DNA from 4 places in the Thioalkalivibrio sp. ALgr1 genome. Region 4 is predicted to be linked to each of the others. Evidence: predicted binding sites of a transcription regulator. Region 4 holds the regulator's gene; each other region holds the start of a gene.

Region 1 (7,143 bases), on a different contig from region 4:
CGCGGCGCGCGTGCTCGACGGTCTGGATGCGCGTGCGTCCACGCCTTTGTGGATGACCGAGCGCCTGCGGCGGGCCGGGGTGCGTCCGCTCAGCGCAATCGTGGATGTCACGAACTACGTGATGCTGGAACTCGGGCAGCCCCTGCATGCGTTCGACGCGGGCCGTCTGGGTGACACCATCGAGGTGCGCTGGGCGCGCTCCGGCGAGGCGCTGACCCTGCTGGGCGGGGACCAGAAAGTCGAGCTCGCCGAGCAGGACCTGGTAATCGCCTCGGCCACCACTGCGGTGGCGCTGGCGGGGATCATGGGCGGCGCCGACAGCGCCGTGGATGACGACACGACGCGGGTGGTGCTCGAGTGTGCCCACTTTGCCCCGCTGGCACTGGCCGGGCGCGCGCGGGCCCATGGCCTGCACACCGATGCCTCGCATCGCTTTGAACGTGGTGTGGATCCGACCCTGGTCGAGCGGGCCATGGAGCGTGCTACGCGTCTGTTGCTGGAGATCTGTGGCGGGCAGTGCGGGCCGGTGGAGCGTGTCGGCGAGCTGCCGTCGTCTCATTTCGCCCAAGCGATTCGACTGCGCCGGCCCCGCATCGAACGGCTGCTGGGGACGACGTTCGCGGATGAAGAGGTCGAGCGCATCCTGGGCGCCCTGGGTTGCCAGGTCGCTTCCTCGGATGACGGCTGGCAAGTCCGGGCCCCGCGTGCCCGCTTCGACATGGAGCGCGAGGAGGACCTGATCGAAGAGCTGGCGCGGGTGCATGGCTACGACCGGTTGCCGCAGCGCCTGCCGTCCCCGGTGGCGCCGGCCGAGCGGCCACCGGCCTTGCGTGGTCTGCGCGATCAGCTGGCGAGTCAGGGGTTTCACGAGGTCATCAGTTTCAGCTTCATCGATGCCGAGGCCTCGCGGTCTTTCTATCCGACGGTGGAGCCGCTGGGCCTGGCCAACCCGATCTCCAGTGACTTGGCGGTAATGCGCCCCGGCCTGTGGCCCGGTCTGGTCGCCACGGCGGCCTATAACCAGGCGCGCCAGCAGCCGGACCTGCGCCTGTTCGAGCATGGCCTGCGATTTGTGCCGGATGCCTCCGGCCTGCGCCAGGAGCCGCGTCTCGCGGGCCTGCTGGGCGGGCGGGCGCAGCCGGAGCACTGGGAGGCCGCGTCGCGCCGCGTCGACTTCTTTGATGCCAAGGGTGTCGTCGAGGCACTTTGTGCCTCCGTGGAGGCGCCGCTGGGCTTTCGCTCGGAGAAACATCCTGCGCTCCACGACGGGCAGTCCGCGCGGATTATGGCGGGTGATCGCCCCATCGGTTGGGTCGGGCGTCTGCACCCGGCGCTTTGCAGGCAGTTCGATGTCGAGCCGGTGTATCTGTTCGATCTCGATGCGCGGGCGATCCTGCGCGCACCGGTCGCCCAGTTCGCGCCGCTGTCGCCATATCCGTCGATCCGGCGTGATCTTGCCCTGGTGGTGCAGGCGACCGTTCCGGCCGGTGATGTGCTGAACGCGATCGAAGAACTGGGGCTGGAGCTGGTGCAGGATGTCCGGCTGTTTGATGTCTACCAGGGCAAGGGCTTGAATCCGGACGAGAAGAGCCTCGCTTTGGGCTTGATTTTGCGGGCTTTTGATCGCACCCTAGGCGAACAGGACGTGGCAAGCGTCACCGACAAGGTCGTCGAGCATCTGCACGCTCGCTTCCAGGCAACCCTGAGGCAGTGATTCCATGGCAGCAGTGACGAAGGCGGATCTTGCCGCCACGCTGAACGAAGAACTGGGCCTGAACAAGCGCGAGGCCAAGGAATTCGTCGAGATGTTCTTCGAGGAGATGCGCCAGTCGCTGGAAGAGGGCGAGGGCGTGAAGCTCTCCGGCTTCGGCAACTTCATCCTTCGCGACAAGAACCAGCGGCCCGGGCGCAATCCGAAGACCGGCGAGGAAATCCCGGTCTCGGCGCGGCGCGTCGTCACCTTCCGCCCGGGGCAGAAGCTGCGCGAGAGGGTCGAAAGCTATGCTGGAAGCGAGTAACCACCAGGAACTGCCCGCGATCCCGGGCAAGCGCTACTTCACCATTGGCGAGGTCGCCGAGCTGTGTCAGGTGAAACCTCACGTGCTGCGCTACTGGGAACAGGAGTTCCCGATGCTCGAGCCGGTCAAGCGGCGGGGCAATCGGCGCTACTACCAGCGCCAGGACGTGATCCTGATCCGCCAGATTCGGGCCCTGCTGTACGAAGAGGGCTATACGATCAATGGCGCGCGACAGAAGCTGTCTGGCGACGAGGCCAAGGGTGATCGCCAGCAGGCACGCCAGATCATCCAGGATACGATCTCGGAGCTGGAATCGGTGTTGCGTGTATTGCGCGCCTGAGAGGTCTTCTGGTCCGGGTCCTTTCGTGGGGGCAGGGAATCGGATATGATTCGCGGCTTCGGGGCGTAGCGCAGTCTGGTAGCGCATCTGCATGGGGTGCAGAGGGTCGCAGGTTCAAATCCTGCCGTCCCGACCAAGTTCAACGACTTGAAGGATATTCTTCAGGTGAAAAAAGAGGCCGCATCGAGCGGCCTTTTTTGTGTCTGGAGTGAGGGAAGAGACTGGCCTCGTCTGTTACTCCATCGAACGCCGGCGCGCCTCGCGCTGATAGTGCAGCAGGGCGATGTTGAACTGCCGCTCCAGCCACTGGTTCATGCCGGTGACCTGGAAGCCGGCATACACGTATCCGTCGCGCGGGCTGCGACGGCGATTGGCCAGACGCAGGTCGCCGCCCAGGCGTTCGCCAACTTCGGGCAGTAGCAGGTTCTCGAAACGCATCGGGGTCCCGATCTCGATTGTTTCGACCCAGTCTTGTGGTACCTCCACGCACATCCCCTGGGCCGAAAGATCGGCCAGGTCCCCGATACCGGGCTCTTCCCATTCGCGGTACTGCAATTCGACGCGCGGGCGCTCGCTGATCGGGATATGGACGCGAAAGGTCTCGCGTCGCTGGAGATATTCCAGGGTCTCGGGATAGGGGCAGACGTAAAGGGCCCCGGCGTCCTCGCGTTCGATGCGCGAGACGGCGGTGGAGAAGCGTACGGCCACCCCGCGCAGGCTGGCGAATACCCGCATGCCAGTGCCTTCCTGGGCGTGGCGATTCGCTTCGATGGGCGTGAGTTCGTCGAGGAAGAGCTCGCGTGCACCGGAATCAAGGCGAACCAGCGCGGAGTTGTACAGCGGGCCATCGTCGTCGAGGCGGACGTTGACGAGGGTGAGCTTGTGATCCAGATCCTTGAGGATGCCGGCAATCCGCTCCGGCTTGTCGACGGTGTAGTCGGTCTCTTCCATGCGTGGCGTTGTTGTAATTATTGGGCCAAGCCGCACGGTACTGCCGAGCGGTCCGGAATGCCAGCCCCGGGTGTGAGGCGGAGAAGGGCGGAGAGGTGTCGCGCAGAGCGCGCGCGGGTCATGCGCGGGTGATGCGCCGACCGGTACGGCTGCCGGACTGGGTGCGGCCGTAGGGGTCGTAGGTGGGAGCCGGGCCGGGTTCCTCGCCGCGCAGGATCTGGATGGACATCTCCACGCGACGACGGTCGCGATCGATCAGTCGGGCATTCCCCTGGTTGAGGGTATTGCAGCGCTCCACCGAGCGGCGTAGCGCCTGCCAGTGGTCGTCCAGCTCGGCGCCTCCCTCGAGCCGACCGAACAGCCGTGCAAGTCCCTCGGGCGTATACGTTTCGCCGGCGGCCTCGATCGTCTCGCGCTGTCGCCGGCTTTCGGTTTCGAGTTCCTGCAGTAGCGTCTGCTTCTGGGCCACGACTTCGCGCAGGGTCTCGGCGGCCCGTGATTCCACCGCCCGGGTCTCCTGCAGCAGGATGTCCTCCATCTGGTGGCTCAGCCGAATCGAGGCCTCCAGCGAGCGGAGGAAGGCGTGGCGTTGTTCGGGCGACATCGTCGGGTCTCTGTTAGCGCAACAGGCTTTCCAGCTCGATCATGCGATCGGCTAGCTGTTCGTTGTCTACCGGGTACTGACCGTTGGAGATGGCCTCGCGCAGCTCGGCGACTCGCGCCTCGTCGAACGGGGCGTTGCTGGCGGCCCCGGAGGCGGCGTTCATTGCCTGCGCCGCGCCGGTCAGGGTGACAGAGTCATCCTGACGTACGGGTGAGGATGCATTGCCCTGGGCGCCTGCGTCGGGGCGAGAGGTCTCATCGCGGCCCTTCACGCTCGAGCTGTTGCCATCCGGGCGCAGGCCGGGGGAGTTCGGGCCTTTGATATCCATTATTCGGTTTCCTGTTTTTGCAATTCTACTGCAGGGGTTAGCGGCAGCACCGGCTGAAACTGTAGCCCCTTGAGCTGTGAATTTTCGATTCGCTTCACAGTTTGTGGATGGTGACGAGACACACCGCCATTCTACAGGGCAACGCGTACATGTCCGGACTCGAGCACCTCGCCTTCCACGACGCGTCCGGACGAGGTGTTCTTCACGCGGATGCGATCGCCCAGGATGCCATTCTCCAGCGCCTCGCCCTGCATGCGGATCACCACCGAGCCGTTCTCGGCCAGGATGGTGACGCGCTGGCCGCGGCTGACCACCTCGCGCTGGGTGACGTGCTGCTGGCCCAGGATCTGACCGGGCCGGATGTTGCGCCGGGTCTGCAGCCCCACCAGTTCGCCCTTGTTCTCGAAATAGCTCCCCGCATGGCGAGAGGTCTGAATTCGCTTGGTGCGCAGATCGCCGGGGAGGATCGTGTGCTGGCGTCGCAGGCTGCGGCTGGCGACCAGCACCTCGGCGTAGCGCTCGACCGTGACTGGCACATAGATCGACCAGCTGACGGGGGTCTCGCACTGAACCTGTACCGCCGTATTGCCATCGCGTCGCCCGCCGGGCGGGAACCGGGTCTCCAGTGCCTCGCTGCATCGGGCCAGGCGCAGGCGGTTGTCCAGCCGGCCGATCTGAATCTCTACCGCTTCGTCGCCTGGTGTGAGGTTCAACTCCTCCTGGATGAAGCGCTCCGCCGCCAGGCGGATGTTTTCCACTGCCTCGATCTCGGCCTGTGCCGCAATGGAGACCAGGGCCAGAACGACGCCCATGGCGGCCGAAAGCCACCAGGAGCGAATGGAAGGTTTGCGTGCTGACTGGTTCATTGGTCTGGATGCGCGTCGGCTTGTCAGGACTCGAGAGGTTTGCAGAGACGTGCAAGCAGAAAACATGCCAGGCAATCAGGAGCGTACCCTCAAGAGTCACAGCGGCCGGCCGTTATCGGGTCTAGAACGCGTGCAATCGGCATGCGACGGCGGGTTGTGGCATGACAGCGTCGGTCTGCGGGGTGCACACTGGGGCCGGCGAGTCGAGGTGGCTGGCCGCTGGGCGAGGGGGAGAGCAGGACAATGAGTCAATTCATTGACGATGTGAATCAGCGCACCCAGCTGGTGGGGCAGAACCGTATGGAGCTGCTCCTGTTTCATTTGGGGAGCTCGCAGACTTTCGGTATCAACGTATTCAAGGTGCGCGAGGTGATCCCGTCGCCGCCGCTGCGGCAGATTCCCGGATCGCTGAGTGTGGTGCGTGGTGTGGCTACCCTGCGTGGCGGAACCGTCCCCATCATCGATCTGGCGCGCGCGATGGGGCTGCGTACCGCCGTGGGCGAAACGGGCGACCACAAGGTGGTGGTGACCGAGTTCAACCGGTCGGTACAGGGGTTCTGGGTGTCCGCGGTCGACCGGATCGTCAACGTTAACTGGGAAGACGTGAAGTCCCCGCCTCGTGGGACCGGGCGCGAGTCGTTTCTGGTGGCGGTCACCGAGATCGACAACAAGCTGGTCGAGATCATTGACGTCGAACGGGTACTGTCGATCGTCAACCCGTTGCCATCCACGGTATCCGACGCGGTGCGCGCGGAGGCCGAGGAAGAACGCGCCAAGCATGGACAGCGCAAGATTGTGATCGTTGATGACTCCGTGGTCGCGCGCAAGCAGATCGAGGGTGCGATCAAGGGCCTGGGCTGGGAGTACGTGGTCTTCAAGGATGGTCGCGAGGCGCTGGATTTCCTGGAGGAGCAGGCCGAGGCCGGCACCGTGGACGAGGTGGTGGAGCTGGTGATTTCGGATATCGAGATGCCGCGCATGGACGGCTATACCCTCACCGCTCGAATTCGTGCGAACGATCGCCTGAAAGGCCTCCGGGTTCTGCTGCACTCGTCACTGAGTGGGGAGTTCAATACGGATATGGTCAAGCGTGCCGGGGCCGACGCCTTCCTGTCCAAGTTCAACCCCGACGAGCTGGCCGAGGCTGTGCTTGACCAGACCCGCAAGGACTGATGCCGGTGCCTGCGCCGTTTGCGTTAGTCGACCGAGTCGACCCTGGCGGCATGGAAGCGGTAACGGATTGCCGGCCGCATGAACATCAGCGGCCATGGCGCGCCGCATCGATCACCCGTTGGGATGCTGTCGGCGTCCGCGCGGTTGCACGTATACTGCATCCGTCCGGCATGGGGGATCGCGTGTTCCCCAGTCGGGTTTTCCGACACGCTGTCAAGGATTCGTCATCAACGTGCCCGTCCGCCCGTACCGTCGACTTTCAAGGATGACTTCGTGATCGACTCGCGTGACTACGAGGAGTTCTCGCGTTTTCTTTCCGAGTGCTGTGGCCTGGTGCTGGGCGACAGTCGTCAGTATCTCGTGTCGAGCCGACTGTCGCGGCTGCTGGACGAGTTCGGCTACAAGAGTGTGCCGGAGCTGCTGCACGCAATGCGCCAGGCACCCAACCCGCGCCTGCGCACGCGTGTGATCGACGCGATGACCACGAACGAAACCTCCTGGTTTCGCGATGGCTTCCCGTTCGAGATCCTGCGCCATGTACTGCTCCCGGAACGGGCGGAGAAAGGCGCAGGGATCAAGGTCTGGTCGTCCGGCTGCTCCAGCGGACAGGAGGCCTACAGCATCTCGATGGTGGCGTCCGAGTGGGAGGAATCGCGGCCCAAGCGTGTGGTGCCGGTATCGATCCTGGGTACGGATCTCTCGGAGAAGATTCTGGACGATGCCCGGCGCGCGGTGTACGACGGGCTGAGCATCGTCCGTGGCCTGAGCGAGGCGAGGCGCGCCCGCTTCTTCGAGACCGTGGCGGAGGGCCATCGCGTACGCCCGGAGATCCAGCGCCGCTGCCGTTTCCAGAAGCTCAACCT
Region 2 (7,143 bases), on a different contig from region 4:
GCACCACACGATGGAGGACGTATGGATTTAGCACCCCGACAAGGCGCAGGACGATCGGACCATCAGGAGCGCGGACGGGCTCGCAGGCGCAGGCTGTCACCGACCCAGCGGCTCTCGAGGATCTCCAGCTCCGCGCGTTCGTCCATGCGCGCCAGCGGCCACTCCACCAGCGGACGGGCACTCGAGCCCAGCAGCAACGGCGCCTGGTACAACAGCCACTCGTCCACCCAGCCCCCGCGGGCCAGGGCGCCGGCCAGACCGGGGCCGGACTCGACATGCAGTTCGTTTACCTCGGCGCGTGCCAGCTCCACCAGCACCTCGCCGAGGTCCAGTCCGCCCTCGGGCGAGTCGCTGGCCAGCGCGATCGGCCGCACATCCGCGCCATGCCCGCGCAACGTATCCGCGACCGGCGAACGCGCGGCATCCGGCCCGGTCAGGACCCACACAGGCCCGCTCTTCAGGATCTGGGCGCCGGGGGGCGTGCGCAGCCGGGCATCCAGGATCACCCTGAGCGGCTGCCGGGTGGGCAGATCCGAGTAGTGCGGGTCATCAGGAAAACCGGCCTGGGCAGCCAGCTGATGCGGTTTCATGCGCACGGTCAGGCGCGGGTCGTCGGCCACCACGGTACCGCTGCCGGTCAGAATCGCCCCGGCGCGCGCCCGCCACAGCTGTACGTCGCGACGCGCGGCCTCGCCGGTAATCCAGCGGGACTCGCCCGAGGCCATCGCCGTGCGCCCGTCCAGGCTCGCCGCGAGCTTGATCCGGACCCAGGGACGTCCTTGCTCCATGCGCTGGACAAAGCCCGGGTTCAGTGCCCGGGCCTCGGCCTCGAGTACGCCGGTTTCGACCTCGATCCCGGCCGCGCGCAGCGCCTCCATGCCGCCACCACAGACCCGCGGGTTCGGGTCCTGCATCGCAATCACGGCCCGGGCCACGCCGGCCTGGATCAGCGCCTCGGTACAGGGAGGAGTGCGACCGTGGTGACTGCACGGCTCGAGCGTCACGTAGACAGTGGCCCCGCGCGCGGCTTCGCCGGCCGCGTGCAGGGCGTTCACCTCGGCGTGCGGCTCGCCGGCACACCAGTGCAGCCCCTCTCCGACGACCTCGCCATCGCGCACCAGCACACAGCCCACCCGAGGATTGGGATCGGCACTGAAGCGGCCATAGTCGGCCAGCTCCAGCGCCCGCGCCATGTGACGCCGATCCTCCACCGCCTGTTCGTGTCCCGGCTGTGCCATCAACTGCCCTCCTGCGAATCCCCCGGTGCGGCGGCATCCGTGTCGGCGAGTCCCTCATCGATCAGGCGCAGCTGTGAACGGCGCATCTCCGGCGTCAGGTCATCCTCGAGCCGCTCGATGGCCTCGCGGAAGGACTGCACACTGGCAAAGCTCAGATAGATGGAGGCAAAACGGATATAGGCCACATGGTCCAGGGCATGCAAGGCTGCCAGGACCATTTCGCCAATACGGTCGGACTTGACCTCGGGGGCCGCCAGGGACGCGAGCTGGCGCTTGATGTCGTCGATCACGCGCTCGACATCCTCGGTCTTCACCGGGCGCTTGTGCAACGCCCGGCGCAGACCACTGCGCAACTTGTCTTCGTCGAAGGCAACGCGCTCGCCGGAGCGCTTGACCACCCGCGGCAGGCTAAACTCCGCCCGCTCGAAGGTGGTGAAGCGCGCCCGGCACTCGCGGCACTCGCGCCGACGCCGGATCTGCTCCTGCTCCGGACCGGCCACCCGCGAGTCGACCACGCGGGTGTCCTGAGCGCCACAGGCCGGGCAGCGCATGGCGGGCCGCCGCTACGCCGCGTTATTCGGGGGCGCCGTAGACCGGGAAGCGGCGGCAGATCTCGACGACCTTGTCGCGGGTCGCGTCGATCACCTGCTCGTTCTCGTGGTCGTCCAGCACGTCGGCGATCCAGCCGGCCAGCTCGCGCGACTCCGCTTCGGTGAAGCCACGCGTGGTCAGAGCGGCGGTGCCGATGCGGATGCCGGAGGTCACGAATGGGGATTCCGGATCGTTGGGCACGGCGTTCTTGTTGACCGTGATGTTGGCGCGACCCAGCGCGGCGTCCGCGGCCTTGCCGGTCATGCCCTTGGACACCAGGCTCAGCAGGAACAGGTGATTGTCGGTCCCGCCGGAGACGATGTCGTAGCCACGCTCGACCAGGACCTCGGCCATCGCGCGGGCGTTGGCGATCACCTGCTTCTGATAGGTCTTGAATTCCGGCTCCAGGGCCTCCTTGAAGGCCACCGCCTTGCCGGCGATCACGTGCATCAGCGGGCCGCCCTGGGTACCCGGGAAGATCAGCGACTGGAACTTCTTGTTCAGCTCCGGCTGGCCCTTGGTGATGATGAAGCCGCCACGCGGCCCGCGCAGGGACTTGTGCGTGGTGGAAGTGACCACGTGGGCGTGGTCGATCGGGTTCGGGTATTCGCCGGCGGCGATCAGGCCGGAGACGTGGGCCATGTCCACCATCAGGTAGGCGCCCACGGAATCGGCGATCTCGCGGAAGCGCTTCCAGTCGACCACGCGCGAGTAGGCGGAGAAGCCGGCGACGATCATCTTCGGCTGGTGCTCGGTGGCCAGGCGCTGGACCTCGTCGTAGTCGATCAGACCCTCGTCGGTGATGCCGTACTGCACCGCGTTGTAGATCTTGCCGGAGAAGTTCGGCTTGGCGCCGTGGGTCAGGTGACCGCCGGCGTCCAGGCTCATGCCCAGCACGGTGTCATGCGGCTGCAGCAGGGCCATGTACACGGCCGCGTTGGCCTGCGAGCCGGAATGCGGCTGCACGTTCGCGTAGTCGGCGCCGTAGAGCTGCTTGAGGCGATCGATCGCGAGCTGCTCGACGATATCCACATACTCGCAGCCACCGTAGTAGCGCTTGCCCGGATAGCCCTCGGCGTACTTGTTGGTCAGCACGGAGCCCTGGGCCTCCATCACGCGCGGGCTGGTGTAGTTCTCGGAGGCGATCAGCTCGATATGCTCTTCCTGGCGCTGCGCCTCCTTGCTGATGGCGCCCCAGAGTTCGTCGTCGTAGCCGTGGATACTCATGTCGATCGAAAACATTCGGATCTCCCGTTTCATTACTTTCGTGGATTCGGTTTCCCGGCGCGCCGACTCACCGGCGCAGGCCTGGGAAGGGGGAAACAAAGACGCGTAATGATAGGGGATGCGGGGCTTTTTTTCAGGTGGCCGCCACGCCATGGCCAGACCACCGTCCAGGTAGCGCACAACGCAAGAATCCAAAGCCTTCCGTATTTTCAGCTACATACGGCCTATTGCGCGCTGCCGGGCAAGCTCGACAGGGTAGCCATGGCCTCCGGCGCGCACGGCCTGGTGTCCCGTTTCTTTACACCCAATCCTGGCCGGGTAAACCCCTCTCGCGGCACTGAGAATGTACCCGCCGGGCGCCACTCACCCGAACGGCGTAGTCGTCGGTGTCACACTTTTTTACGCCCATCCAGTCCCGCTGCCATCCGGCAAAAGGCGCATCCTCCTATCGGTCTGTTTTTTCGAATGAATTAGCGCGCATATGGGAATGGCACCGTTTCTGCATAGCCCTGAGTGCACAAGGACCGGATGGGCCGGATCCGCGCAAGCCACCCAGGGGGCTATTCCCAGGGAAGGTGCATCGAATGAACCCCAAACGTACTACACCCTATTTCGCGAGTGCCGCCCTGTTGCTGGGCCTGGGCCTTTCCGGCGCCGCACAGGCTTCGTTGATCAGCTGCGCCAGCCTGGATGGCGGCGTTGAAAACCGCGTCACCGCCAACATCGGCTGCCAGATCCTCGAACCCCTGGATGGGCATGCAAACGACCCTGTGGGAGGCGACCCCTCCAACTGGATCGTCAACACGGCCGGTGGCACGGGCTTTTTCGGCATCAGTGACTGGCAGTTCGATGGCCGCTGGGAAGATCCGCCGAACAGCAACGGCGATCCGCTGGAGTTTGATCCGGCCGATCCGACCCTCAACCTGGTCACGCTGGACGGAACCTCCCAGGGCGGGACCTGGACACTGGATCCGAGCTTTGTCTACGGCGACCTGCTGTTCCTGTTCAAGGATGGCCGCGGCACCAATCTGACCGGGTTCCTGATGACTGGCTATAACGGCAGCTACCTCTCGCCATTCATTGACCCGCCGTTTGACTTCCCGGGTGCAAGCCCCAAAGACATCTCCCACGTGAGCATCTACTACCGTCCGAACGGGCAGGTACCGGAGCCCCACACACTGTTGCTACTGGGTCTGGGTCTGGGCTTGCTGGGTATCGCCGTCCGCCGCAAAGCACGCAGGGACACGATGGCGGCCTGATCACGTCCTGCTCGACTTGGCATGATGGCGCCCATGTGGCGCCATCATTTCGTTCATGCCTCCTGATCCACAGTGATTCGCTCGCCTCGACCGAACATGTCCGGTTCTTTTACATCTCGGCCGTAACCCACGACCGCCTCTCCACATCAAATCTCACAAGCGATTGTTTCATCGCCCGAATCCCCCATCTCGTCGAACATGGCACGAAGCGTGCTGCATTCCCGCCTTGTGAGTGATGGCACTTTCAGGCGATCCGCGCCCCAGCCGCATTCATGAGAAACCATGGAGGGACTTTCGTCCCATGGAGGTAAGCTCGATGTCATGCAAGCCATTGCTCTCGTTCCTGGCCGGAACGGTGTTCCTGTTGACCCTGTCGCTCTCCGGGGCCACCCAGGCCGCACTGCTCGATTGCACTGCCCTGTCCGGCAACGTCGGTGACAAGGTCACCAACAATCTCGGCTGTCAGATTTTGTCGCCACTGGATGGCGCAGCCACCGACTCCACCACCGGCGATCCCTCCAGCTGGCTTGTGAATACCGCGGGCGACACCGGATTCTTCGGAATCAGCGACTGGCTATTCGACGGCCGCTGGACCTCCCCCGGGTCGAACAGCTCGACCCTCGCCAGCTTTGATGGCAATCGCCACAGCGGGCAATGGAACCTCGATTCCGAATGGGACTATGGAGACCTGCTGTTCGTGTTCAGTCATGGCAGCGGCACCAACCTGGTCGGCTTCCTGATGACCGGGATCAATGGCGATTACAGCTCGCCCTTCACCCAACCGCCCTTCAGCTATCCGGGTGTGGCCACACGCAACATCTCGCATATCAGCGTCTATTACCGTTCGGGCGCGGTCGGCACCGTCCCCGAACCGAAGACGATGCTGCTGATGGGACTGGGGCTCGGCCTGCTCGGGCTGATGCTTCGCCGGAACCGACGTCAGGGGCCCCGTTTGCCGATCTAGCCGAGCGCACCGCGGCCCGTCGCCGCGCCATCAAGGGCACGCCTGTCGGGCGTGTCCTTTACCCTGATTGAAGAGGGGCCTGCACAGGAGCGCGGATGACCGAAGGCGAGGCGATCCCCATCGCCCCCGGCCCGCAGGCACAGTCGACCTGAACGCGAACGTGCTATTTGATCGGCGTCTCCCTAGAATCCTCGGCACTGCCGCGATTCGTTCCCGGCATGACCCCGGAGGGCGTATGAATCGATCCAGTGTGCCGAGGGCCGACCGGCGATGGCTGCAACGCCTGCTGCCAGTGCTCACCCTGGTCAGCCTGCTACTGGCCACCAACGCGCAGGCCGAATCGCGCTTCATCAATATCGGCACAGGCGGGGTCACCGGCGTGTATTACCCGGCGGGCCAGCACCTGTGCCGCCTGTTCAACACCCGTCGCGACGAGCACGGGATGCGCTGCACAGCGGAGAGCACCGGCGGCTCGGTCTTCAATCTCAACATGATCCGCTCGGGCGACATGGACTTCGGCGTCGCGCAGTCGGACCTGCAGTACCACGCCTATCGGGGCTCCGGGCGTTTCGAGGAATTCGGGCCCGCTCCCCATCTCCGGGCGGCGTTCAGCCTGCATGCCGAACCCCTCACCCTGGTGGTGCGCCCCGACGCAGACATCGAGGGGCTGGATGACCTGCCCGGCAAGCGCGTCAACATCGGCAACCCAGGCTCGGGCCAGCGCATCCTGATGGAAGAACTAATGGGGGCGCTGGGCTGGGACCAGGACACCTTTCGCCGGGTGAGTGAGCTGCCCTCGCGCGAGCAGGCCCAGGCGCTTTGCGACAACCGCATCGACGCCTTTGTATTTTCCGTCGGCCACCCCTCGGCCGCGATTCAGGAACCCATCGCGACCTGCAACGCCCGACTGGTGTCGATCGAGGGTTCAACCGTCGACCAACTGGTCGAGGACACCCCTTATTACCTGCGCGCGCTGATCCCCGCCGGCACCTACCCGGGCCAGGACGACGACATCCATACCTACGGTGTCGGCGCCACGCTGGTGACCTCGACCCGCACCTCGGAACGCGCGGTCTACGAGATCACCCGCGCGGTGTTCGAGAACTTCGAGACCTTTCGCGGCCTGCATCCGGCCTTTGGCCCGCTGGAGCGCGAGACGATGGTGGACGAAGGACTGTCGGCCCCCCTGCATCCGGGGGCCCAACGCTATTTCCGTGAAGCGGGGCTGATCGAATGAGCGATACCAGGGGGACCACCGGGGGGGGCACGGAACCGGCCGACAACGCGGCCGAGACTGCTCAGGAGCTGGAATCCGGCGCACGTCATCCGGGGCGCGGCACGCGCAGCCTGATCTGGCTGACGGCGGTGGCCTGGTCGCTGTTCCAGATCTGGATCGCCTCGCCCCTGGGCGACTGGCTGGATTTCTTTGTCGTCTCGGACACCGAGGCGCGCTCGATCCATCTGGCCTTTGCAGTCTTCCTGGCCTATCTGCTGTTTCCCGCGATCCGGCCGGGCACACGCCACGTGTCCTGGCCACGCGCCATTGGCGTGACCTATGCCCTGGGCGGGCTGGTCCTGATGGTGTTCGGGATCTGGCAATTGCTGGGCCTGGAGCGCCTGGCCGAGGTCTACGTGATCATCGGGCTGACCCTTCTGGTGGTCGCATTGCCGCTGCTGCGCGGCCATGACCCCATCCACCACATACCGCTGACCGACTGGATGTTCGCTGCAATCGCGGCCTTCAGTGCGCTGTATCTGTACCTGTTCCACGCCGAGCTGGCCGACCGTCCCGGGGCGCCCTCGGACGTCGACCTGATCGTCGCCGGGATCGGCCTGATCCTGCTGCTGGAGGCCACCCGGCGGG
Region 3 (7,143 bases), on a different contig from region 4:
TCCCGCGCTGCATCCGGTCACCGAGGAACTGCGGCGCATGCGTCAGGAATTCGATATCCGCCGGGGCCTGAAACACAACGAGTTCTTTCTGCGCTACCAGCCGATCTACTCGATCCGCCAGCATCGATTCGTCGGGGTCGAGGCGCTGATCCGCTGGCAGCACCCGGCACACGGCGAGCTGACGCCGGCGGACTTTCTCGACGTGGCGGAGGACTCCTCGCTAATACACGACATCGGCGCGCAGGTGATCGCCGAGGCCTGCCGACAGACCGAGGAGTGGAAGACCCTTGCGCAGGTCCATGGCCGCGAACCCTGGTACACCGCGATCAATCTCTCCGCCCGCGACTTCATTCGCCCCGAACTCGCGTACGACGTCGCATCCGCGCTCAAGCGCCACCACCTGCCACCCGAACTCCTGACCATCGAACTCACCGAGACCGTGCTCGCGCTCGAGGACGCCGAACCCGCCCTCGAGGCGCTGAAGCACCTGGGGGTACAGCTCGCCATCGACGACTTCGGCACCGGGTATTCGTCCCTCGCCTATCTCAATCGGTTTCCGATCGATACGCTGAAGCTCGACCGCCAGCTTGTATCCAGCCTCGGCCACGACCCCTCGGCCGAAGACCTCGCACGAGGCATCGCACTGCTGGCCGGATCGCTCGGGCTGAAGACCGTTGCCGAGGGCATCGAGACCCGGGACCAGATCGGCCTGAGCGAGGAACTCGGGTTCGACCGCATCCAGGGGTTTTACTTCGCCCGGCCCCTGACCGCGGACGAAATCCCGTCCCTTCTGCTGATCGAGGAGGTTGACCCGGACCACCCGCCGACGCCGAGCGGCGCCCGGGCGTAGAAAACCCCGGTGGGCGGTTCGCCCACCGGGGTCCTGGGAGATAGCAGGCGTAGTGCTGGTGGAGGCTACGAGTCCCCCGCCACCTCGGCGAATTGCTCACCAAGATCGCTGTCGTTGTCGATCAGGTAAGCAATCTCCTGGTATTCCTTGACGGTCAGCCCTTCATCCTCGATTGCGGCGACCATCTCGTCGTTGGCCTCGTCGCGCAGCTCCTGGGCCCCCTCGCCTTCTGCTTCCGCGATGTCATCTGCGTATTCCGCGCGGATGTCCTGGGCCGCATCCGCAGCCGCCAGAAAGCTTTCCAGATCGCTTTCACTGACGTCCTCGGCGGACATTTCGGGATCATCGGTCCATTCCTGCTCGAACACATGCGGATCATCCGCTGCCACTGTGCCCGCACCACCCAATGCGAGCCCGAGAGCCAGGGCGATCGAATAAGTTGCACCGGTCTTGTGTCCCATTCTGCGCCTCCTGCTTCTTCAGATTGGTTGGATTGCGTTAGCCCGTCGCAATGAACGCGCCGTCTGACCCGTAGCGATGCAGCCTCCGTGCCAACATGGCCTGAATGCCGCATGCCGCGCCGCCAGGCGGTTTCCGCACCTGGATGCAGTGATCGGACGGGTCCCAATCACATCCAGAGGTGGGTCATTCAGACACATGCATCGCCCCGACCCGTGTCGCTCCGACTCACTCCCTGGGGCCGCCTCGTTCAACGCCGGCAAGGCCCTTCACCCACAAAAAAGCCCCGAGGCGCAATGCCACGGGGCCCGGCCGTTTGCGCTCGGCGCCTGGGTTAGCTTGACCCGAAGTACTCCCGCAGGAGCTGCGTCGTGCGCGCGGCCGGATCCTCGCGAATGCGACGTTCCTCGTCCGCCAGAATGGTAAACAGACCATCCAGTGCGTGGTCGGTCACATAGCGATCCAGGTCCACATCCAGATCGGCCAGGCCGGGGATACGGCTGGCTGCATCGCGCAGCGGCTGGTACACCCGGTACACCCCGGCACCCTCCATATGCTCGCGCACCACGGGCGCATAGCGCTCGCGCAGATCCGACTCGGACGCACCGCGCAGGTACTGGGTCGCGGCATCGTCATCACCGCGCAGTACCGCGTGCACGTCGGACGGCTGCATGCCCCGAATCGCACTCACAAACACCGGGGCCGCCTCCCGTGCGGCCGCCTCGGCGGCCCGGTTCATGCGCCGCTCGAGATCATCCACCTGGCTGCCCATGCCAGCGCTGCGCAGCACATCCCCGGCCTGCCGCAACTCCTGCGGCAGACCGATCCGTATGGCCTGGTTGCCCCAGTAGCCGTCTTCCTGCCCCGTCCGTTCCACGGTTCGTTCGGTGCCGACTCGAAGGGCCTCGCGGACCGCCTCTTCCGCCCGGTCACCACCACTCCCCTCGCCGTTCAAACCGAAGTCGCGGACATCCAGTCCGGCACAGGCCGAGAGAAAAAACGGCAGAAACAGCAACAACAAGAGCGGCGAATTACGCATGCGGACACTCCGACAGAATCATACGGGGCATGATACACATCACGCCTCGCATACCCCGTGCCCCGCTTGTCACATCCAGCACCGCGCCAGGCTTGCGATCCACCCGCGCATGCTCAATTGTTAAGGAAACACTGACTAATGGACACACTCGCGTTGGTACCCCAGGTTTGCCGAGGCAAGGCGCATCGTGCAGCGGGTAGAGGTACTACCCGCAAGCGGCGCAACGCAGGATCGGGGAACCTGGGGTACCAACCCCACAACTCAATAAACGAAGGGGCTCGGCCGCTCGTTGTTATCAAAAACGGGCGCGCGCACGGCGTTGCGGCTCCCTTGTGCAGAATGACTGCACGGCGGTCACCGCGCCTTGTTCGCACGCAAAAGCGACTCGAGCGCGAGCGTGTACATTAATCAGTGTTTCCTTGAGTGATATGACCCACAGACCGCGCCGCCAAAGACCCGCCCGCAAGCGCCTGTACGCTGCCGCCGTCCTGTTCGGCTTGCCGCTACTCGCGTTCATCGCCTGGGTCACATGGACGGAGCAGCACCCGGAGCAGGAGCGCGAGTTGCGTGTGGAGGTCCAGGACCGCCTGCACGAGTGGTTTCCGGAGGTCATGGAACTACCCGACGAGCTTCGCGGCTTTGTCCCGCGATCCACGGTATTCGACGACAGCACCCGCCCCGAAGTCGTAATGCTGCACGGGCTCGACGAGCCCGGCGATATCTGGGACACGCTGGCGTCCGCCCTCGACACGGCCGGCATCAATGGCTGGGAGTTTCGCTACCCGAACGATCAGGCGATTGATCACAGCGCCGACCTCCTGGCCGAGTACTGGGAGACGCTGGAGGCCGAACAGCCCGTGATTCTGGTGGGCCACAGCATGGGCGGCCTGGTGATCCGCGACTTTGTCACCCGCTGGCGACACCCCGTCGACGAGGCTCCGCGGGCCGAAGGGCCACCCATTGCCGGCGTAATCCTGGTCGCCACCCCGAACCAGGGCTCCGACTGGGCACGCCTGCGCGTCTGGCTCGAGGTGCGCGAATGGCTGGCCGACATACGTGAGCAACGCTTTTCGCTTTTCGCCGGTCTTCGCGACGGCACGGGCGCGGCCAAGATCGATCTGCGGCCCGACAGCGAGTTTCTGGCGGACCTGAATCAGCGCCCCTGGCCAGAGGACATTCCCGTGCGAATCATCGGCGGCGTGGTACCCGAGCCGACCCCGGCGATGGAGGCCAGCCTGCGATCCCTGAGCGAGCAGTTCGGCATCGAGGACTTGCCCGCGCGCATCGAAGAGTGGTGGGAGGACACCAGCGAAGGACTGGGAGACGGGGTCGTGCCGATCGATTCCCTGTCACTGGAGGGACACCCCGAACCCGAGATCCTGGAGGCCTCGCACCGCGGTCTCCTGGTTCCCGGCCCCCTGACGGAATACCCCCCCGCGGTCGAACCGATCCTGCATATCCTGTTCGACTGGCGGGACGAGGACCGGCCTGTCCCCGCGATTGACCCGCAGGACTAACGTCTCTCCAGCGCAGGGGTCAGATCCCCAGCTCCCGCAGGACCTTGTCGATGCGTGGCACCAGGTGCGCATGCGGCGAGTCCTTGCGTACCAGCAGATGCATCGAGGTCACGTCCAGCACGTTCGAGGAGGCCACCAGCCGACCCGGTGCATCCGCCTCGTCGGGATAGGCCCGCTTCAACTCCCGGATCGTGTGTTCCGTCACCTCACTCATGTTGATCAGCACGTCCCCCTCGCCGGCCGCCAGACGTCGCAGATTCTCCGACAGCGTGCCCTCGCGCTGCACGTCCAGACCCTCCAGGTTGGCCTTGCCCCAGCCGTTCCCGGCGTAGTCCAGTACGCGGTATCCGGCAAAGTCCTCCAGCCGTTCCTTGGCCAGCAATTCGTCGCGCTCGGGGTGGTCCTCGCGCACGAAGGCCACCCATTCCGGTTCCGCCAGGGCGACCTCGCTCGCGATCAGATACTCCTCGCGCTCCGGCGTCATGGTGGTAATGATCGCGTCGGCCTTGCCCTCCTTCACCAGCCGCTGCGCCTCCTCCCATTCGTAGGGCTCGTGGCGCAGTGGCACCCACAAGTGGGCAAAGGCCTCCTGCATCAACTGGACATAGTGGCCCGCGAAGCGCCCATCGCGATTGATGTACCCGTACGGCGCCTCGTCCCGGTCGCCCGCGATATGGAAGGCCTCGCGGTGATCGGCCACCGCCGGCACCGACAGCATGCCCAAGACCGCAATACCCGCTAAAAGCCGTCCAAACATCGCTCAGTCCCTCCATACCGTGCCGTCCGGGCCCCGAATCCGCCGGAGGTCGGCATCCCGTCACTCAAGCCGCGGCAAGATTTACCAGCGGCACCAGACCAAACCAAAGCACATAGGCTAGCGATACCGCCATCAAGCCGTCGATACGCCCGCCCGGTGCCCCGCGCTGACGCTCGCGCCACAACATCCATATCAGCCAGGCCGCATGCGGCACCACGAAATAGGCAATGCCTGCATAGGCCCCCTGAGCCCAACCGGTCAGGTGGAATGCCGTTCCCGCAACCGCCGCCAGACCGGTGAACACCAGCGCCACACCGAGCGCACCACCATTTCCCAGCCGCACCGCCAGGGTCCGTTTGGCCACAGCCGCGTCCGCCTCGCGATCGGGGATACCAGACAGCGTAATCGACGGGATGATCGCCAGAAACAACGGCAGGCTCAGCCACCAGGGCAAGGGGTCCGTCCAGTCCCCCGCGAGGAACACGTACCCGCACAGCAACACGCCCAGGCTGTGGGTCAGCGCGACATCCACCTCCCCGAGCCCGCGATAGCTGAGCTTCAGGGGCGGCGCCGTATACCCGATCGCGAGCACCGCCAGCACGCCCGTTACCCACAGCATGGGACCGGCATCGCCGGGCGCGACCGCGAGCAGCGCGGCAAACGCCGCCGCGAAGCCCCCCAGTGCCACCGACGTACCGGCGTTGATCTCGCGCAGGGACAGCCGCCCCTCCACCAGCACCCGCGAGCCGCCGGTAAAGGCGCTGTAGAAACGGTTCTGGCGATCGGAGCCGAAATCCACCCGTTCATTGACCAGGACCGTCGCCACCTCGAGCAGGAACAGGCACAGATAACCCAGCCAGAAAACCGGATTGCGCGACACACCGCCGTCCGGGGCCGCCGCCAGGGCCCCTGCGGTGTAGGCCACGAAGGTCATCGGGTAGAACTGCAGGCGCAGTGCCTGCAGCCAGCCCCCCAGCTTGAAGGCCGCCCGTTCGCGCAGGCTCTCGCGGCCATGCTCCAGGCGCAGCCCTTCCTGTCGTGCGCGCTCGAGCCACGCCTCGCGCTGGCGGTCATCGGCCTCGCGTACCGAACCCAGCATCAGCGAGCGCACCGGGCGGATGCCGCAAAAGCCCAGGGTCGCGCGCGCCATCGCGTTGATCCCCGGCTGGCGATACAACAACTGATGGATCAGTACCGGGGTATCCATCGTGGTAATCAGCTGTGCGGAGCGTCCCTGCAGCAGCCCCTCGTATCCGGTGCCGCCCTCGCAGCTGCGAAAGGCAAACTCGGGCGTCATCACGCGATCGAGAAAGCCCTTGAGCAGCGCTGGCATGGTGCCCCACCAGGTGGGAAAGACGAATACGAGATGATCGGCCCAGGCGACCAGTTCGCGCGCCGCGTCCAGATCGTCTTCCAGCGGCTGCTGATTCGGCGAAGGCGTGTGAACGTGCGGGTCGAACTCGAGATTCGCCAGCTCCAGGGAGCGCACTTCCGCCCCGGAGGATCGGGCCCCGTCACGGTAGGCCTCGGCCAGCGCGCCGCACAGGCTGTCGGTACGCGGGTGGCCCAGGATCACGAGCACCTTCACGCGAGGTGGCTCCCGGAAAGGGCCTTGCGACCGCTACGCCCCGGAACAGGGCACGTGGTGCATACCGGGTTGCCTCCCTGCATACTCGAAGTCCTCCGAACCCCGTCTCTGATCATGCCCACGATCGAACACCAGGCACACATCCGCGCGGACCAACCCGATGTATTCGCCCTGATTACGCGGGTCGAGGAGTTCGTCCATTACAGCGAGGCCATCGAAACGATAGCGCGCGTCGGGGAGGCCCGCTACCGATGGGTCGTCCGCATCGCCGGCATTCCCCTGAGTTTCGATGTCGAGATCACAGAAACGGAACCACCGGAGCGCTTTTCCTGGCAATCGCTGACCGGCGTGCAGAATCGCGGCACCTATCACCTGACACCCGCGCAAAACGGCACGACGATCCACCTGCGTCTGGAGTACGAGCTCGACAATCCGCTGCTCGAAGAGACCGTCCGCCAGGCGGCCAAACCACTGATTCAGACCCTGAGCCGCGAGATCATCGACAACGTGGAAGCGGAGCTGCAGAAGTCACCGGGAAAAGGCATCGATCAGGAGGGTCCGCGCCCGGATCGTTAGACCCCGGTAGCGGACAGGCTCAACAAATAACGCTGCTGGTCCGGGCTCTCGATCGCGCCGGGGCGCGCCCCGCGCACCATTGCGATGGCCTCCTCCGGCGCGAGGCCCCGTTCGATCAGCGTCAAGGCCGCAATCGTCCCTGCACGGCCAAACCCGCCACCGCAGTGAAAAATCACCCCTTCGCCCGCACGCAGCCGACGGTGTACCTCGGGGCCGACTTCGCGCCAGCGCAGCTCCCAGGGGCGATCCGGCGCCGCCATGTCACCGATCGGCAGGTGCAGCCACGCCATCCCCGCCGCACGCACGGCCTCGCCCAGCTCGGGCACACCCAGCTTGTCCAGTTCATGCCCCTGGTTC
Region 4 (7,143 bases):
CGGGCCGGGCTTTCCCTCGCTCCGAGGCTTTTCGCGGGCGGCGCTGAAACTCGCTGCGCCTTCGGCTTCGCTGAGACAGTCAGCGCCCCCGTTTCTATTTTGAATCGTCCCGCGAAAACCCTCTCCACTCGGCGCGACGACAACGGGGGTGAAGGTCCAAAAAACGGCTGCCCCAGCGACGTAGCACATGGATGGAGGCTGGGTCTTCCGACATCTTCGGCACGCTCGGCCTTCGGCCTTGGCGTGCCGCGTCCGCCAGCGGGCGCCAGACCCCATCCTAGGATGTGATGAGCGCAGCGAATCGCATCAGGGTTTGCCCCGACCGTCGGAACGGTGCGTTTCGCTGCGCTCAACCGCACCCTACGGCGTTGGAGTTGGCTGCAGGCGTAGGGACAGCTTGTGTTTTGACCTTCATCCCCCCGTATGAAGCCCCTTGCGGAAGGGTTCTCGGGACGGACGATTCAAAATAAAAACGGGGGCGCTGACTGTCTCAGCGGAGCCAAAGGCGCAGCGAGTTTCAGCGCCGCCGGCCCGAGGGCCCTGGAGCAAGGTCCCCGGGCGGAATCCGGGTGCGCCTCGACGGGTACTTTCTTGGGCAAGCAAGAAAGCCAGTTGTTGATCAAAAACGGGCGCGGCGCGCTGGCGAGACAGCGCAGGCAGGCGGCGGACCGAAGCCACCGTAAACACCCGAGGTCGAACTAGACACAGCCTCGCAAAGGCATGGCGGCAGGAGAGGGACTAGGCGTCCTCGCCGAAGCGGTTGGCGACGAGTTCGGTGAGGGCGTCGAGGGCCTCTTCGGCGTCCTCGCCGTCGGTGGTGATCGTGACCTCGCAGCCCTGCGCCGCCGCCAGCATCATCACCCCCATGATGCTCTTGCCGTTCACTTCCTGGGCGTTCCGGGAGACGGTCACATCGGACGCGTACTGGCTGGCCAGGCTCACGAACTTGGCCGCCGCACGCGCATGCATCCCCAGACGATTAACGATGGGGACTTCGCGCTGCGGCATCCGAACACTCCTGGTCACAAAGAAGGATGCCATCGTGCCCGCCGGACAGGGCCTTGTTGACCAGCTCCGTCAGCGGCAGATGGCGGTAGTTCAGCACACGGATCAGCATCGGCAGGTTGATCCCGGCAATGACGCGGGCGTTCGCGCCCCGGGCCACGCGACTGGCCACATTGGATGGGGTGGAGCCAAACATGTCGGTCAGGATCAGCACGCCGGAGCCGGAATCCAGCTCGCCCAGGCGCGCCCTCGCGCGCGCCAGCACCTCGTCGGGGTCGTCATTCTGCGACATCGCCATGGACTCGCAATCCTCGGGCAGGTCGCCCAGCATGCTCTGGGCCGTCTGCAGCAGGGTGTCGCCGAGGTTTTGATGCGTGATCAGGATCAGACCAACGCCCATGGACTCACTCCGATTCGAGGGGCAGGGATAGCTCGCGGTGACGGGTGCTAACAGTAACATGTTCACGCCCCCGCCAGGCAGCCGCCAGCCGCTCCACAAGATAAACCGAGCGGTGACGGCCGCCGGTGCACCCGATCGAAACGGTCACATAGCTGCGGTGATCCTGCCGGATCCGCGGGACCCACTGTTCGAGAAAGCCCTGGATCCCGTCATACATCTCCTCGACCTCGCCATGGCGCGCAAGAAACTCGCAAACAGCCGCATCGCGGCCAGTCAATGGCGCCAGATCGCGCTCGTAGTGCGGGTTGGGCAGGCAGCGCACGTCGAACACGAAGTCGGAGTCCAGCGGGGCCCCATGCTTGAACCCGAATGACTGAAAAAGCAGGGACAGGCGCTCCTCGCCCAGCAGCCCGACGCGGTCGCGCAGGGTGCGCGCGAGATCGTGCATCGACAGACGGGAGGTGTCCACGGTCAGATCCGCCTCGGCCGCAACATGGCCGAGCCAGTCACGTTCGCGCTCGATCGCGTCCACCAGTGGCACGCCGTCGCGCGCCAGTGGGTGTCGGCGCCGCGTCAGGTGATAGCGGCGCAGCAGGACCTCGCTGGAGGCCTGCAGAAACATCACCTCGACCTGCATCCCCTTGCCCCGGAGCTCGCGCAGGAGGTCGGCAAAGCCCTCGAGGGCCGTCAGCCCGCTGCGGACATCCACCCCGACCGCCAGATGCCGGTCTTCGTCCGCGTCGTAATCGCCACTGCGGACCTGTTCGATCAGCCCGGGCAGCAGCGGCAGCGGCAGGTTGTCGACACAGAAATAGCCGGCGTCCTCCAGCGTATGCAGGGCGACCGTCTTGCCGGAGCCCGACAGACCACTGACCAGCAGGAGTCGCATTCAGCCCTCCGGGTCCGGGTTGGGGACGGTGGTTGCAGGGATCGCGCGGTGGTACGGCGGCTCCTCGGGCTCGCCGCTCATCTGCCGGCGCTGACGTGCGCGCAGGTCGTCGCCGGCGACATAGCCCTGCATGTGCAACATGTGGTTGCGCACCGCCGCCTCGATCATCACCGCGATGTTGCGCCCCGGCGCGACCGGCAGGCTGATCAGCGGGATACGCAGCCCGAGGATGCCGATCTCCCCGCGGCGGCCATTCAGGCGGTCATCCGGCACCGGCGAGGGCTCGCCGTGGTCGCGCAGGTCGATAATCAGCCGCAGATACTTGCCGCCCTTGATCGCCGAATCCCCGTACATGGCGCGGACGTTCAGCACGCCCAGCCCGCGGACCTCGAGCAGATCCTGCAACAGGGCCGGGCAGTGTCCGCGCACGATATCCGGGGCGATGCGGGCAAACTCCGGTGCGTCGTCGGCGATCAGCCGGTGCCCGCGCGAGATCAGCTCGAGCGCCACCTCGCTCTTGCCCACGCTGGAGGCCCCGCTGATCAGCACGCCAATGCCGAGGATCTCCATGAACACGCCATGGCGCACCTCGAAATGGGCCAGCCGCTGCTGCAGGAAATAGCGCAGCAGGGAGATAATCTCGTGGCTGCTGGTCGAGGAGCACAAGATCAGCGGCAGCTGCTCATCGGGGACGTCCGGCATCTCCGAGAACGGGCAGGTGTCCTCGGCGAAGATCACCGCGGTCGTCCCGGTGCAGGCCATCTCCAGGATCAGTTGCTCGCGCTGATCATCGCTCAGCCGCGCGATATAGCGCGCCTCGAAATCGCCGATCACCTGGATACGGTTAGGCCGGATCAGGTTGAGGTGCCCGGCGAGGGGCAGGTCGTCGCCGTCACCGCCGACCAGGTTGCGATCCGGTGCGACCTGCTCGCCGTGTACGTAGCGCAGATCCAGGCGATTGCCCATCGCCTGGATCAGGACCTCTACGGTGATGTCGCGCGCGATGCCGCCCTCTCCCAGTGCCTCGTTCATGCACGAATCTCCGGCAGTGCTGGCACGGGGCGTCGTAAGAGAGAAAGTACTGCCGGGAGAGCCATGTTCAGGCGTCGCCGAAGGCCCGGGTCAGTTCGCGTTCCAGGGCGTCCGCGTCGCCGGCACGGCGCAGCGAGGCGATATTGTCGGGCTGCGAGAGACCGCGAGCCAGCTGCGCCAGCAGGTCCAGGTGCGCGCTGGTCGCCGCCTCGGGCACCAGCAGTGCGATCAGGATGTCCACGGGTTCGTGGTCCATGGCGTCGAAGTCGACCCCCTGGTCCAGCCGCAGGACCGCGACCCGGGGGGCATCGAGCTCGGCCAGACGCCCATGCGGGATGGCCACGCCATGCCCCAGACCGGTGGAGCCAAGCTTCTCGCGGGCAGACAGGGCCTCGAAGATGGCCCCGCTGGCCGGGCCGGCGGACTCCTCGCCGCCGACGGCCAGCAACTCGGCCAGGGTCTCGAGCGCCCGTTTCTGGCTGGAACACTCGGGCTCCAGCCGGATACGGGCGCGGGTGATCAGCTCGGCAATGGTCATTGCGTTAAAGGGCCTGTTCGCGGTTGCGCTGGGCACCCTCGGCGCGGTGATGGTCCTTGACCTTTTCCTTGTGCTTGATCAGCTGACGATCCACCTTGTCGATCAGGCCATCAATCGCCGCATACATATCCTCGTGACTGGCTTCGGCGTGGATGTGATTGCCGCTGACCTGGAGATTGGCCTCCGCCTTGTTGTTCAGGTTCTGGTTTTTCTCGTGGGTCAGCACCACATGCACGTCGATCACTTTGTCGAAGTGGCGTTCCAGCTTCGCGAACTTTTCGTTCACGTAGTCGCGCAGGGCGTCGGTGATATCGACGTGATGGCCGGTCAGGTTGATCTGCATGGTCAGGCTCCTTTTTGCTTGGTTCCACTGGGCATACTCGCCATCTGCCGGCGTTCGCTGGAAGACGGTATGTGCATAGCCTCGCGGTACTTGGCCACGGTGCGTCGGGCCACATTAATGCCCCGATCCGACAGGATCTGGGCCAGTTTTGCATCACTCAGTGGCTTGTTCGGGGTCTCGCCACCAATCAATTCCCGAATCATGGCACGGATCGCGGTCGCCGAGCATTCGCCGCCATCGGCTGTGCCAACATGACTGGAAAAGAAGTACTTGAACTCGAATACCCCACGCGGGGTGTGCATGTATTTCTGTGTAGTCACCCTCGAGATGGTCGATTCGTGCATCTCCAGGGTCTCGGCGATATCGCGCAGGATCAGCGGTTGCATGGCAACCTCACCATGCTCGAGAAACCCCTGCTGGCGCACGACGATGGCCTGGGCGACCCGCAGCAGGGTGTCGTTCCGGCTGTGCAGGCTCTTCAGGAACCAGCGCGCCTCCTGCAACTGATCGCGCATAAACGCGCTATCACGCGCATCGGAGACCTGCCGCACCATGCCCGCATAGAGATCGTTGATGCGAATGCGCGGCGCAATCTCCGGGTTCAAGTCCACGCGCCAGCCATCGCGGTCATGGCGGACATAGACATCCGGCACCACATATTCCGAAGTGGACTCGCTGATCTGGGCACCGGGCCGCGGATTCAGGGTGCGGATCAGGTCCAGCGCCCGCGCCAGCTCGTCCGGGTCGCGCACGCCGGACTGGCGCTGCAGGGCTCGGTAGTCCCGCTTGGCCAGGCTCTCCATGCCGTTTTCCAGGATGGCTCGAGCCGCGTCACGCGCCGGGGCATCCGGCGCCAAATGGCGCAGCTGGATCTCCAGGCACTCGCGCAGGTCCCGCGCACCGACGCCCAGCGGGTCGCACTGCTGAATCCAGTGCAGCACCGCCTCGACCTCGTCGACCCCCACGGGCTCGTCTTCGCCCTGGCTGATCATCTCCGCCAGCGCCTCGAGTTCACTGTCCAGATAGCCGTCCGGGCTGATCGCGTCGATCAGCGCCGCCCCGATCCGTTGGTCTCGTGGGGTCAGGTGGCTCAGATGCAGCTGCCAGAGCAGGTGGTCCTGCAGGCCCTCGTCCTCGCCGTCGGAGGTATTCTCCAGCGGGTCGCGGTCGTCCAGGCCGCGTGGGCTCGGGGCGGGCTCGTAGATGTCGTCCCAGCGACTGTCGGTGCTCAACTCCTCGGGGATCACGTCATCGCCAGCCGTGTCGGCCTGCATGCGATCCCCGTCGACCCGTTCGCCCCCTTCCTCCGGGCGCTCGGGCGGGGCCTCCTCGCCCTCGTCCTCCACCTGCTCGAGCATGGGGTTGCTTTCCAGCGCCTGCTGGATCTCCGCCTGCAACTCCAGCGTGGAAAGCTGCAGCAGACGGATCGCCTGTTGCAGCTGCGGGGTCATCGTCAGCGTCTGCCCCAGCTGCAGATTGAGCCCGGGTTTCAGCATCGCGGTTTGAGGTCCATGGTGACCATCAAGATCATCTTAAGGAAACACTGATCAATGTTCACAGTCGAAAGTTTTCTCCGAGATACACGCGGCGCACCTGGGGGTCGTCCAGCAGCTCCTGCGGGGTCCCGGCGCTCAGGATGCGGCCCTCACTAAGAATATAGGCCCTGTCGCAGATTCCGAGGGTCTCGCGCACGTTGTGGTCGGAAATCAGCACACCGATCCCGCGCTGGGCCAGATGCCCAATCACGGCCTGGATATCACCCACGGAAATCGGATCCACGCCGGCAAACGGTTCGTCCAGGCAGATAAAGCGCGGGTCACCGGCCAGTGCCCGCGCGATCTCGGCGCGGCGACGCTCGCCCCCGGACAGGGCAATCCCAGGGCTGTGGCGCACGGTCTCCAGCTGGAACTCCTCGATCAGGGCATCGCCGATGCGGCGTCGCTCGTGGCGGTCGAGCTCCGAGCGCAGCTCCAGCACCGCCTGCAGGTTGTCCCAAACACTCAGCCGACGGAAGATCGAGGCCTCCTGCGGCAGGTAGCCCAGCCCGGCTCGGGCCCGCGAATGAATCGGGGCCCGGGTGATGTCCCGGTCACCCAGCGTGATGCGGCCACGATTGGGCCGGATCAGGCCGACCAGGCTGTAGAAACAGGTGGTCTTGCCTGCGCCGTTCGGTCCCAGCAGGCCCACGACCTCCCCTGGTGCCAGATCGACGTCGACACGATCCAGCACCGTACGCTTGCCATAGCGCTTGGTCAGCTCGCGGCCGGTCAGATAGCCGGCCATCGGCGCAGATTCGCCACCGGCCGCGGCGGGCGCGCTGGTGTCGAGCTCGTTCATTCGTCGTCTTCGCGGGGCTGGATCCTGATACGTACACGCTCGTCATCGGCCTCGCCACGCTCGGCCTCGATCACATCCGTCTCCAGGTCGTAGACGATGCGCTTGCCGCGCGCTTCCTCGGCTGCCGTGACCACATGCGCCTGGTCGGTCAGGATCACCCGGTCCTCGTTCAGCAGGTAGTCGATGCGCAGCGCGGTGGCGATGCGCATCTCGCCCGTCTCCGGGTCCGGGGACTCCAGCCGCGCAGGCTCGCCGTGGGCCTCCATCTCGTAAGGGCGTCGGTCGCGGCTGCGCACATAGACCTTGTCGGCCTCCAGTGTCATGTCCCCGCGAATCACCACCACATCACCGGTATAAGTGCTTACGCCCCGCCGGTCGTCCATCTCCGCACGATCGGCGGTAATCTCCACCGGCAGGGGCTGCTGCTGGGCAATGACCGGCGCGGCCAGCAGCAACAAGGCACTGCCCAGCAGCACGGGCCATCCGGCCCGGGCGAGCGACGACCCACCACGTTCAGTCATTTGCGGCTTCCTCCTCGCCCGACTCGCTGTAGAGCGTGTACACGTCATGGAACAGCTCTATGGTATCCCCTCGCGAGT

The links. Region 4 encodes sigma-54, which starts transcription at its own class of promoters, with help from an activator protein. Its sites were predicted from a motif close to TGGCANGNTNCNTGCTT; they were not measured.
Region 1: the regulator sigma-54 is predicted to act here: its motif matches at 5,161-5,177, upstream of flgA (flagellar basal body P-ring formation chaperone FlgA).
Region 2: the regulator sigma-54 is predicted to act here: its motif matches at 4,515-4,531, upstream of F466_RS0110165 (PEP-CTERM sorting domain-containing protein).
Region 3: the regulator sigma-54 is predicted to act here: its motif matches at 1,388-1,404, upstream of F466_RS0108060 (DUF4168 domain-containing protein).

The regions. Positions count from the first base shown of each region.
Region 1 is NZ_KB905133.1:175,188-182,330, reverse strand. It holds gene pheT (phenylalanine--tRNA ligase subunit beta) at 1-1,714, shown strand, start outside; gene F466_RS0105230 (integration host factor subunit alpha) at 1,719-2,018, shown strand; gene F466_RS0105225 (MerR family transcriptional regulator) at 2,002-2,358, shown strand; tRNA gene F466_RS0105220 (tRNA-Pro) at 2,418-2,494, shown strand; gene F466_RS0105215 (flagellar brake protein) at 2,593-3,309, opposite strand; gene F466_RS0105210 (flagella synthesis protein FlgN) at 3,428-3,913, opposite strand; gene flgM (flagellar biosynthesis anti-sigma factor FlgM) at 3,927-4,241, opposite strand; gene flgA (flagellar basal body P-ring formation chaperone FlgA) at 4,373-5,107, opposite strand; gene F466_RS0105195 (chemotaxis protein) at 5,351-6,280, shown strand; gene F466_RS0105190 (protein-glutamate O-methyltransferase CheR) at 6,554-7,143, shown strand, end outside.
Region 2 is NZ_KB905135.1:150,148-157,290, forward strand. It holds gene ribD (bifunctional diaminohydroxyphosphoribosylaminopyrimidine deaminase/5-amino-6-(5-phosphoribosylamino)uracil reductase RibD) at 63-1,238, opposite strand; gene nrdR (transcriptional regulator NrdR) at 1,238-1,789, opposite strand; gene glyA (serine hydroxymethyltransferase) at 1,812-3,071, opposite strand; gene F466_RS0110160 (PEP-CTERM sorting domain-containing protein) at 3,641-4,315, shown strand; gene F466_RS0110165 (PEP-CTERM sorting domain-containing protein) at 4,647-5,279, shown strand; gene F466_RS0110170 (TAXI family TRAP transporter solute-binding subunit) at 5,515-6,516, shown strand; gene F466_RS0110175 (TRAP transporter permease) at 6,513-7,143, shown strand, end outside.
Region 3 is NZ_KB905134.1:66,200-73,342, reverse strand. It holds gene F466_RS0108065 (bifunctional diguanylate cyclase/phosphodiesterase) at 1-850, shown strand, start outside; gene F466_RS0108060 (DUF4168 domain-containing protein) at 916-1,311, opposite strand; gene F466_RS0108055 (DUF4197 domain-containing protein) at 1,644-2,348, opposite strand; gene F466_RS0108050 (lecithin--cholesterol acyltransferase) at 2,777-3,865, shown strand; gene F466_RS0108045 (transporter substrate-binding domain-containing protein) at 3,885-4,583, opposite strand; gene F466_RS0108040 (NAD(P)H-dependent oxidoreductase) at 4,687-6,210, opposite strand; gene F466_RS0108035 (SRPBCC family protein) at 6,325-6,786, shown strand; gene F466_RS0108030 (cyclin-dependent kinase inhibitor 3 family protein) at 6,783-7,143, opposite strand, start outside.
Region 4 is NZ_KB905132.1:849,923-857,065, reverse strand. It holds gene F466_RS0104095 (HPr family phosphocarrier protein) at 739-1,008, opposite strand; gene F466_RS0104090 (PTS sugar transporter subunit IIA) at 980-1,405, opposite strand; gene rapZ (RNase adapter RapZ) at 1,410-2,294, opposite strand; gene hprK (HPr(Ser) kinase/phosphatase) at 2,295-3,326, opposite strand; gene F466_RS0104075 (PTS sugar transporter subunit IIA) at 3,394-3,864, opposite strand; gene hpf (ribosome hibernation-promoting factor, HPF/YfiA family) at 3,869-4,207, opposite strand; gene F466_RS0104065 (RNA polymerase factor sigma-54) at 4,210-5,703, opposite strand; gene lptB (LPS export ABC transporter ATP-binding protein) at 5,762-6,490, opposite strand; gene lptA (lipopolysaccharide transport periplasmic protein LptA) at 6,541-7,065, opposite strand; gene lptC (LPS export ABC transporter periplasmic protein LptC) at 7,058-7,143, opposite strand, start outside.